DNA from 2 places in the Enterobacter sp. JS8-1 genome. Region 1 is predicted to be linked to the other one. Evidence: predicted binding sites of a transcription regulator. Region 1 holds the regulator's gene; the other holds the start of a gene.
The links. The regulator PurR, encoded in region 1, represses purine synthesis genes. The targets are predictions, from matches to a motif close to CANGCAAACGTTTGCNTG.
Positions count from the first base shown of each region.

Region 1 (5,122 bases):
CGCGTACCCACAGCATGCCCAGGCAGCCCACGGCAAAAATAGCCAGACCCAGCAGCAGCACCGGTTTACGACCAAAGCGATCGGAGAGTGGCCCCCAGAGGAGTTGTGCGAAGGCAAAACCGGCGAGGAACAGGCTCAGGCTGGCGCTGATAGCGGCTGCGGGGGTTTGCAGATCTTCCTGCATCGCGGCAAATGCGGGCAGATACATGTCGGTCGCTAAAAAGCCCAGCACGCTTAAGCCGCCGAGCCAGACTAAAAATCCTTTCCTGGGTTGCATTGTTTTATTCTCCTGAGGAGGCAGGTGTACGTTGGCGCAGAGTGTAGGGAGTGCAAAGCGGCTTGTGAAACGCTAATATTTGCAGAGTGCATTCAAATTTTTTGCAGGCAGAACATGTGGTCAGATTATTCTCTTGAAGTTGTGGATGCTGTTGCCCGTAACGGCAGTTTCACCGGTGCCGCGCAGGAGTTACACCGCGTACCCTCGGCGATCAGTTACACCGTGCGTCAGCTGGAAGAGTGGCTGGCGGTTCCGCTGTTCGAGCGGCGTCATCGCGACGTGGAATTAACGCCTGCAGGCGCGTGGTTTTTGAAGGAAGGGCGTTCTGTTATCAAAAAAATGCAGATCACCCGCGAGCAGTGTCAGCAGATCGCTAACGGCTGGCGAGGCCATCTCTCCATCGCGGTGGATAATATCGTTAAGCCGGAACGGACCCGGCAAATGATCGTGGATTTCTATCGTCATTTTTCTGATGTCGAACTGCGGGTCTCCCAAGAGGTGTTCAACGGCGTCTGGGATGCGCTGGCGGATGGCAGGGTGGAGATGGCGATTGGTGCAACGCAGGCGATCCCCGTTGGGGGACGCTATGCGTTTCGCGATATGGGGATGCTGAGCTGGACCTGCGTTGTCTCCAGCGAACATCCGCTGGCGGCAATGGAAGGCCCTCTCAGCGATGACACGCTGCGCAACTGGCCGTCGCTGGTGCTGGAAGATACCTCGCGCTCGCTGCCCAAGCGCATCACCTGGCTACTGGACAACCAGCGCCGCGTGGTGGCCCCTGACTGGGAATCGTCGGCAACCTGTCTTTCTGCGGGGCTGTGCGTGGCGATGGTGCCCGTTCACTTCGCGCGTCCGCGCATCGATACCGGAGAGTGGACAGCGCTGACGCTGGAAAATCCGTTCCCGGATGCGGCCTGCTGTCTGACCTGGCAGCAAAACGACGTATCGCCTGCGATGGCCTGGCTTCTGGATTATCTGGGAGACAGTGAAACGTTGAATCGGGAGTGGCTACGGGAGCCAGCATAACTGGCTCCGTAAGCGATTAACGGCGATAGTCGCGGAAAGGACCGTCCGCCACGGAGCGGCGCTCGATGAGGCGTGGGTGAACTTCAATCGACTGGGATTCTTCACGCTTGTTGACGATCCTGTCCATCAGCATGTTGAAAGCCGTTTCGCCCAGCGAGTCTTTTGGCTGGTGAATAGTGGTCAGCGCCGGGGTGAAGAAGCGCGCGTTACGCACGTTGTCATACCCGATCACGGAAATATCCTGCGGCACCCGCAGGCCCAGCTCGTCGGCGGCGCAGAGTGCGCCCATCGCCATAATATCGCCACCACAGAAAACAGCCGTTGGGCGATGCGGTTGGGAGACAATCTGCTGCATTGCGCGGTAACCAGATTCCGGCTCAAAGTCGCCTTGAACGATCCAGTTTTCCGGCACGGTGATGAGTGCCTCTTCCATTGCCTTCATAAACCCGGCCAGACGGCCCGCACCGGTGTTGCGCTCCAGCGGACCCGGGATCACGCCAATCTCGCGGTGACCGCGTTCGATCAGATAACGACCGGCCATATAGCCGCCTTCAAAGGCATTATCGATAACGGAATCGGTGAAGTCCGCGCGTGCTTCGCCCCAGTCCATCACCACCATCGGGATGTGGCGGTACTCTTCCAGCATGGAAAGTACGGACTCTGGGTATTCAGAACACATTACCAGCAGGCCATCGACGCGCTTTTGCGCCATCATCGACAGGTAGGCGCGCTGCTTCTCAATGCTGTTCCACGCGTTGCCCAGAATCAGCGTATAGCCTTTCTGGAAGCAGTTTTTCTCAACGGCTTCGATGATTTCGGCAAAGTAGGCCGCTTCACTGCTGGTCGCCAGCAAGCCAATCGACTTGGTGTGATTCACCTTCAGGCTGCGCGCAACCGCACTTGGGGAGTAATGTAACTCCTTGATCGCCGCCCAGACGGCGTTGCGCGTCTCTTCCGCGACGAAGCGGGTTTTGTTAATTACATGTGATACGGTTGTAGTGGAAACGTTTGCGCGTTTTGCTACGTCTTTTATTGTTGCCATTCAATGTCACTCCAGACCATATCCTAAACTCCTGAAAAACTTGAAGGTAAACGTTTGCCTTCTCTCACCCTTATTACGCAATCTTGAGTTGCGACACGCCGGGAAAACGACACAGGACGTCAGGAGGGGGTCAATGGCCGGTACGCTAATAAATTTAGCGTGGAATTTTGTCCTATCTTGATGAAAAGGGGAAGAGCTAAAGTGGATATCAGTTTAAATCCAGGAAGATTTTTGACGTAAACTGTGTAAAAATGAGCAAGCTCACTTTTCGTGGGGTGATTAAAAGGAGAAAAATTGATGAGTTCCGATCTGAAGTTTTCGCTGGTGACCACCTTTATCGTGCTGGCATTGATTGTTGCCGGTGGTTTGACGGCTGCGCTGCACTGATTTACGCGGGGGGAGAGTCCTCTCCCTCCTCATTTGCTTCCTATTGTTACCTCTCCGGCAAAAATCTTTTGCCAAAATGTTAACTTCTCAAATTTTGTGATTGATGTCATGCTTTTGACTTCTTAGTTCTGTGTCGCGTGATGACACGGCATCCGGAGTTGACTCATGAAAATCAATTTTCCTCTGCTGGCCCTGGCGATTGGCGCCTTTGGGATTGGCACCACTGAATTCTCCCCAATGGGGTTACTGCCTGTTATCGCACGCGGTGTAGACGTCTCTATTCCTGCGGCCGGGATGTTAATCAGCGCCTATGCCATCGGCGTGATGGTCGGGGCTCCGCTGATGACGCTGCTGCTGTCGCACCGCGCGCGTCGCAATGCGCTGATATTTTTGATGGCGATCTTTACGCTGGGCAACGTGCTCTCCGCGATTGCGCCGGATTACACCACTCTGATGCTGTCGCGTATTCTGACCAGTTTGAACCATGGCGCATTTTTCGGTCTGGGCTCGGTTGTTGCGGCAAGCGTGGTTCCGAAGCACAAGCAGGCCAGCGCGGTGGCGACCATGTTTATGGGGCTGACGATCGCCAACATAGGCGGTGTGCCTGCGGCCACCTGGCTGGGTGAAGTCATTGGCTGGCGAATGTCTTTCCTGGCGACAGCAGGGCTGGGCGTGGTGGCGATGGTGGCGCTGTTCTTCTCCTTACCGAAGGGGAGCGCCGGGGAACGTCCTGACGTGCGCAAAGAGCTGTCGGTGCTGATGCGTCCTCAGGTGCTTTCCGCGCTGCTGACCACGGTGCTGGGGGCCGGTGCGATGTTTACCCTCTACACCTATATTTCACCGGTGCTGCACGATATTACCCACGCGACGCCGATCTTTATTACCGCGATGCTGGTGCTGATAGGCGTGGGCTTCTCTATCGGTAACTATCTGGGCGGAAAACTGGCCGATCGCTCCGTGAGCGGTACGCTGAAAGGCTTTTTAACCCTGCTGATTGTCATCATGATTGCGATCCCGTGGCTGGCACGCAACGAATGGGGTGCTGCGATCGCAATGGTCGTGTGGGGTGCTGCCACCTTTGCCGTGGTACCACCGCTTCAGATGCGGGTGATGCGTGTCGCCCATGAAGCGCCAGGTCTCTCTTCTTCCGTGAATATCGGTGCGTTTAACCTGGGTAATGCGCTGGGGGCTGCAGCGGGCGGGGCGGTGATTTCCGGTGGGCTGGGATACAGTTTTGTGCCGGTGATGGGGGCAATTATTGCCGCACTCGGCCTGCTGTTAGTGCTGATGTCCGGTCGTAAACAGCCAGAAGCTGCCTGCGCGGCGGAATAAACAAAAACGCAGAAGGGGCGAACCCTTCTGCGTGTCTCTTACGCGGCGAAGTTCTTCGCCACAAAGTCCCAGTTAGCCAGTGCCCAGAAGTGCTCCAGATAGTTAGGACGCGCGTTACGGTAATCAATGTAGTAAGCGTGTTCCCATACGTCCACGGTCATCAGCGGTTTAGCGCTGGTGGTCAGCGGGGTGCCCGCATTAGAGGTGGAAACGATAGCCAGCTTGCCATCCGCTTCTTTGACCAGCCACGTCCAGCCGGAACCGAAGTTTTTGATGGCCGCATCGGTAAACTTCGCCTTGAAGTCCGCGAAGCTGCCAAAAGCGGCGTTAATGGCGCTCGCCAGTTCACCGTCAGGTTCACCACCGGCATTTGGCGCCAGGCAGTGCCAGTAGAAGGTGTGGTTCCACACCTGAGCCGCGTTGTTAAACACGCCACCCTCTGAGCTACGGACGATCTCTTCCAGCGTTTTGCCTTCGAAATCGGTACCTTTAATGAGGTTGTTCAGATTGGTGACATAGGTTTGATGATGTTTGCCGTAATGGTACTCCAGCGTTTCCGCAGAAATGTGTGGTGCCAGGGCGTCTTTTGCATACGGTAGTGCAGGTAATTCGAACGACATTGCTTCTCTCCTTATTTTATTTGTACGTTGTCAATAACCCTACAGACAACAGGGAAAGGATAGCAAATTGAAAGAGTATGCAAAAGAGGAACTTACCCTGCCACGCGAGCGACAGGGCAGGGGTTAGCGAATGGTTTTTGGCGTCATCACACGGCGCGCGCCAACGTAATGACGCACCCAGTAGTCTTCACTGAGTGAGGTAATCTGGATGTCCTGGCCGCTACGCGGTGACTGAATGAATTTTCCGTTGCCGACATAGACCCCGACATGGTCAGCCGTGCCGCGACCCTGGGTACGGAAGAACACCAGGTCACCGTTCTCCAGCTCACCACGATTGACCGGTGCGGCGTCGCGCAGGTGGTACATTTCATTGGCGGTACGCGGAATACGGAACTTCACCAGATCTTTATATGCGTAATACACCAGGCCACTGCAATC
Region 1 covers NZ_CP185805.1:2,028,970-2,034,091, forward strand. Annotated here, with positions in the region: gene punC (purine nucleoside transporter PunC) at 1-277, opposite strand, end outside; gene punR (DNA-binding transcriptional activator PunR) at 392-1,303, shown strand; gene purR (HTH-type transcriptional repressor PurR) at 1,320-2,345, opposite strand; gene ACOQH0_RS09655 (YnhF family membrane protein) at 2,643-2,732, shown strand; gene ACOQH0_RS09660 (MFS transporter) at 2,898-4,064, shown strand; gene sodB (superoxide dismutase [Fe]) at 4,103-4,684, opposite strand; gene ACOQH0_RS09670 (C40 family peptidase) at 4,808-5,122, opposite strand, start outside.

Region 2 (5,122 bases), 1.9 Mb from region 1:
TGTTCAGCCATTCCGGCAGTGGATCCATCCACAGCGTTTTCCAGTTTTCAGGCAGGGTGTATTCCAGCCCGGCGATGGCGGCATCATCCAGCACCAGCGCTTTGCCGTCGCGCAGCCAGTTGCCGGAGGTGCGTACCATCCCGCCTTCCCAGCGAGAGGTGAACTGGCGCAGCGCGATACCTTGCGGGGAGAATTCAGCGTTCAGGATCGGGTCGAACAGATGTAGCGAGCCGTAGATAAACTCGCTCGCGTTCATAGACAAACGCCCTTCCTGGCTCTGCCAGTCGCCTTTGCTGAGAGTCAGGTTACGCAAGCTCAAATCAAGGTCCGTCACCGCCCAGTCCGGCCCCTGCAGGCGCGCGTCGGTCACTTCCAGCCGACCAATCTGCAGGGAAGGGAGCGTGGTGATGGGAGCAAAGAAATCCATCAGCGATTTATCGCTTTGCAGGCGGATCTCATTCAGACGCATGCTGTCGATAATCCAGCTGCCGTCAGCGTTACGCAGGGCGGAGCCGGTGAGCGAGCCGCGCGCCATATCCGCGCCAATGGTGCTCAGCACCACCTCCTTACCGTTGAGCTGTCCCTGAATCAGGACGTTGCTGGCCGGGACGCCGTTCAGGGTGAGCGAGCCTGCGCTCATCTGGATCTGCGCATTTTTGCCCAGCACGTTTCCCGCCTCTGGCTGCCACGGACTGACGCCGCCTGTGACTTTCTGCGCGCTCAGGTCCCATTCGGTATTCGGGCTGTTAAAGGCCATGTTGTTTAGCTGCAAACGGTCCGCCTGGAAAGGCAGCGGCGCAGTTTGCGGAGAGAGGTTCAGGGTGCCATCGAACAGGGTAATGGTGTCCATATGCAGCGGATCGGTTACCTGACGGCTGCTTAAACCGATATCGACTTTTTTGGCCACCAGGGTGGCGGGTTTGCCGTCACGACCAAAGGTGACATTTTCCAGAATGAGGTGAGAAGGGGATGAAAAGCGGTGATCCATCAGGTCAAAGTTGAGTTCGTAATCGGTATTTACCGTAACCCAATTGCTGACCTGTGACGCGCCCCAGCGGGTCTGGAGCAAAATATAGAATGCCAGCACCACCAAAAGCAGAGCTAACAGAAGATAGATGATCAGCTTTCCAATAAATTTCATGGTCTTCCATCCCGCAAAACGCACATAAAGGAGTTATGCACGATTTATGCGCAATGCTCAAGGCGGGAATGGTGTAAAGAGATGTCACGGCAGGCCTTGACAGCCTGCCGTGAGAGAAATCAATTTTTCTCAGGCGGGAAAACGAGGTTCAGAACGATAGCGGTGATACCGCCTGCGGCAATGCCGGAAGAGAGCAGGTTTTTCACCCAGTCAGGCGCAAACTGCAGGATCAGAGGCTGCTGAGAAACGCCCAGACCGACCGCCAGCGACAGGGCGATAATCATGATCGCGCGGCGGTTCAGCGGCTCGCGGGAGACGATACGCACGCCGGAGGCCGCGATAGTGCCGAACATCACCAGCGTCGCGCCGCCCAGCACCGGCTCTGGGATGTGCTGCACAAAGCCGCTTACCGCCGGGAACAGGCCGAGGACGATCAGCATCAGCGCCACCACAAACCCGACGTAGCGGCTGGCCACGCCGGTCAGCTGGATCACGCCGTTGTTCTGACCAAAGCAGGAGTTCGGGAAGGTGTTGAATACGGCAGAGACAAACGAGTTCAGGCCGTTCGCCAGCACGCCGCCTTTCAGACGCTTCATGTACAGCGGACCGGACACCGGCTGCTCAGAGACGTCCGAGGTAGCGGTGATGTCGCCGATGGTCTCCAGAGAGGTGATCATAAAGACCAGCATCAGCGGCAGCAGCAGGCCCCAGTCAATGCCCAGTCCGTAGTAGAGTGGCGTTGGGATAGTGATCAGCGCGGCATTCGTCGGTGCGGTATTTTGCGGCAGCATATCCAGCGCCCAGGCCATCAGGTAACCGGCCGCCATCGCGATAACCAGCGAGGCCACGCGCAGGTAAGGGTTACGCTGACGGTTAAGCAGAATGATGATTGCTAACACCACGCCTGCCAGCAGCAGGTTTTTCGGCGCGCCGAAGGTGTGGTCGCTCATTGCCGCATAGCCGCCACCGATGGACGTCAGGCCCACCTGAATCAGCGACAGGCCGATAATCATGACGACCACGCCGGAAACCAGCGGGGTGATGACGCGGCGCGCCAGGTGCAGAACGCGGGAGATCACCATCTCCGTGCAGCTGGCCAGCATCAGCGTGCCGAACAGCGCCGCCATCATGGTTGGAACATCCGCCCCACCGGTTTTCAGCGCCGTACCGCCCATGATTAGCGGTGCCACGAAGTTAAAGCTGGTGCCCTGAATCGACAATAATCCCGACCCTACCGGACCCCAGGCTTTAATTTGAATAATAGAGGCGACGCCGGAGGCAAAAAGAGACATGCTGATAATGTGCTGCGTGTCCTGAGCTGGCAAACCGAGCGCCTGGCAGATCAGCAGCGCCGGGGTGATCACCGCAACAAACATCGCCAGAAGATGCTGGCAGGCGGCGAAAAGCGTCTGCGGCAGCGGCGGGCGGTCTTCAAGGCGGTAAATCAGTTCGCTATTTTGCTTCTGCGCAATCGGTTGCGCATCAGGCGACTCTATGGTGTTAACGGACATCGGCGGCAATCCCACGGTGGAAAAGCGGGCATTTTATCTGACCACCTGGTAAAAGCAAACGATTGCCAGCAAAAAAAGGGAAGAAATTCTGCCGCTGCGCGCAGGTTTTCTACTCCCCATCGGGAAAAAAAATTACACTTTTTGCGCCGGGAGCTCATGAAGAGCGCAAACCGGCCCAGGATAACGCCGCGTGTGTATGGAACACGCGCAAAACAGGAGCCTTCTATGATTCATCTCGATACGTTGTCGACACTTGTTGCCGCAACGCTGGTCCTACTGCTTGGCCGTAAGCTGGTACATAGCGTTTCCCTTCTGAAGAAATACACCATTCCTGAACCTGTCGCCGGTGGCCTGCTGGTGGCGCTGGCCCTGCTGATACTGAAAAAAAGCATGGGCTGGGAAATCGATTTTGATATGTCCCTGAAAGACCCGCTGATGCTGGCCTTCTTTGCCACCATCGGCCTGAACGCCAACCTGGCGAGCCTGCGTGCGGGCGGTAAAGTGCTCGGCGTATTTCTGATTGTGGTGGTGGGGCTGCTGCTGATGCAAAACGCCATTGGCATCGGGATGGCGACGCTGCTGGGGCTGGATCCGCTGATGGGGCTGCTGGCGGGGTCGATTACCCTTTCTGGCGGTCACGGTACCGGAGCCGCGTGGAGCAAGCTGTTCATCGAGCGCTACGGGTTTGAAAACGCGACGGAGGTGGCGATGGCCTGTGCGACCTTTGGTCTGGTGCTGGGTGGCCTGATTGGCGGCCCGGTGGCGCGTTATCTGGTTAAACACTCCACCACGCCGAACGGCAGACCTGACGATGAGCTGGTGCCGACCGCGTTCGAAAAACCGGACGTCGGGCGCAGCATTACCTCGCTGGTGCTGATTGAAACCATCGCGATGATCGCCATCTGCCTGACCGTGGGCAAAGTGGTTGCGCAATGGCTGGCGGGCTCTGCGTTTGAACTGCCGACGTTTGTTTGCGTGCTGTTTATCGGGGTGATCCTGAGCAACGGTCTGGCGCTGATGGGCTTCTACCGCGTGTTTGAACGGGCGGTATCGGTGCTCGGCAACGTCTGCCTGTCGCTGTTCCTGGCGATGGCGCTGATGAGCCTCAAACTGTGGGAGCTGGCCTCGCTGGCGCTGCCGATGGTGGCGATACTGGCGGTGCAGGCGCTGTTTATGGCGCTGTACGCCATGTTCGTGACCTGGCGCATGATGGGCAAAAACTACGATGCGGCGGTGCTGGCGGCGGGTCACTGCGGGTTTGGTCTGGGGGCTACCCCAACGGCTATCGCCAACATGCAGGCGATCACCGAACGGTTCGGGCCATCGCACTTGGCGTTTCTGGTGGTCCCGATGGTTGGTGCATTCTTCATTGATATCGTCAACGCGCTGGTGATTAAGCTGTACCTGATGCTGCCGATGTTTGCCTGAAATCAGGCGTTGGAGTAGCGTTCAGTTTCCGGCATCCAGCGCTCAATTAACGCTGCCGCCTGTTCGGGGTAGCGTTCATGAATATGGCGGGCGAGGCGCTGAACTTCGGGGATCATCGCCTGATCGCGCAGCAAATCTGCGACTTTGAATTCCGCGTTCCCCGTCTGACGCGCGCCCAGCAGTTCGCCCGGGCCGCGGATCTCCAGGTCTTTTTGCGCAATCACAAAACCGTCGTTGCTGTCGCGCAGCACCTGCAACCGCATCTGGGCGGTTTTTGAGAGCGGGGCTTTGTAGAGCAGTACGCAGTGGGAAGCCACCGCGCCACGACCAACGCGCCCGCGCAGCTGGTGGAGCTGGGCAAGGCCCAGACGCTCCGGGTTTTCGATGATCATCAGGCTGGAATTCGGGACGTCCACGCCGACTTCGATCACCGTGGTGGCGATCAGCAGATGCAAATCACCTTGTTTGAACGACTGCATCACCGCCTGTTTTTCGGCGGGCTTCATGCGTCCGTGCACCAGACCGACGTTCAGCTCCGGCAGCGCCAGCTTAAGCTCTTCCCACGTTGCTTCGGCAGCTTGCGCCTCCAGCAGTTCAGACTCTTCAATCAGCGTACAGACCCAGTAGGCCTGACGGCCTTCGTGGGTGCAGGCGTTGCGCACGCGGTCGATGATATCGCTGCGGCGCGTGTCAGGAATGGCGACCGTTGTGACCGGGGTACGGCCCGGCGGCAGTTCGTCGATGGTGGAGGTATCCAGATCGGCGTAGGCGGTCATCGCCAGGGTGCGCGGAATCGGCGTAGCGGTCATGATCAGCTGATGCGGGTGGAAGCCCTGCTGCAGGCCTTTCTCCCACAGTGCCAGACGCTGATGCACGCCGAAGCGGTGCTGCTCGTCGATAATCACCAGCGCAAGACCGTTAAACTTCACCTGCTCCTGGAAGATGGCGTGCGTGCCGACAATCATCTGCACCTGCCCGCTGGCAATGGCATCCTGTTGCGCAAGGCGCGCTTTGCCTTTTTGCTTCCCGGCAAGCCAGCCCA
Region 2 covers NZ_CP185805.1:87,035-92,156, forward strand. Annotated here, with positions in the region: gene ACOQH0_RS00435 (AsmA family protein) at 1-1,141, opposite strand, end outside; gene ACOQH0_RS00440 (nucleobase:cation symporter-2 family protein) at 1,261-2,652, opposite strand; gene gltS (sodium/glutamate symporter) at 2,878-4,080, shown strand; gene recG (ATP-dependent DNA helicase RecG) at 4,083-5,122, opposite strand, start outside.
Region 2: the regulator PurR is predicted to act here: its motif matches at 2,704-2,721, upstream of ACOQH0_RS00440 (nucleobase:cation symporter-2 family protein).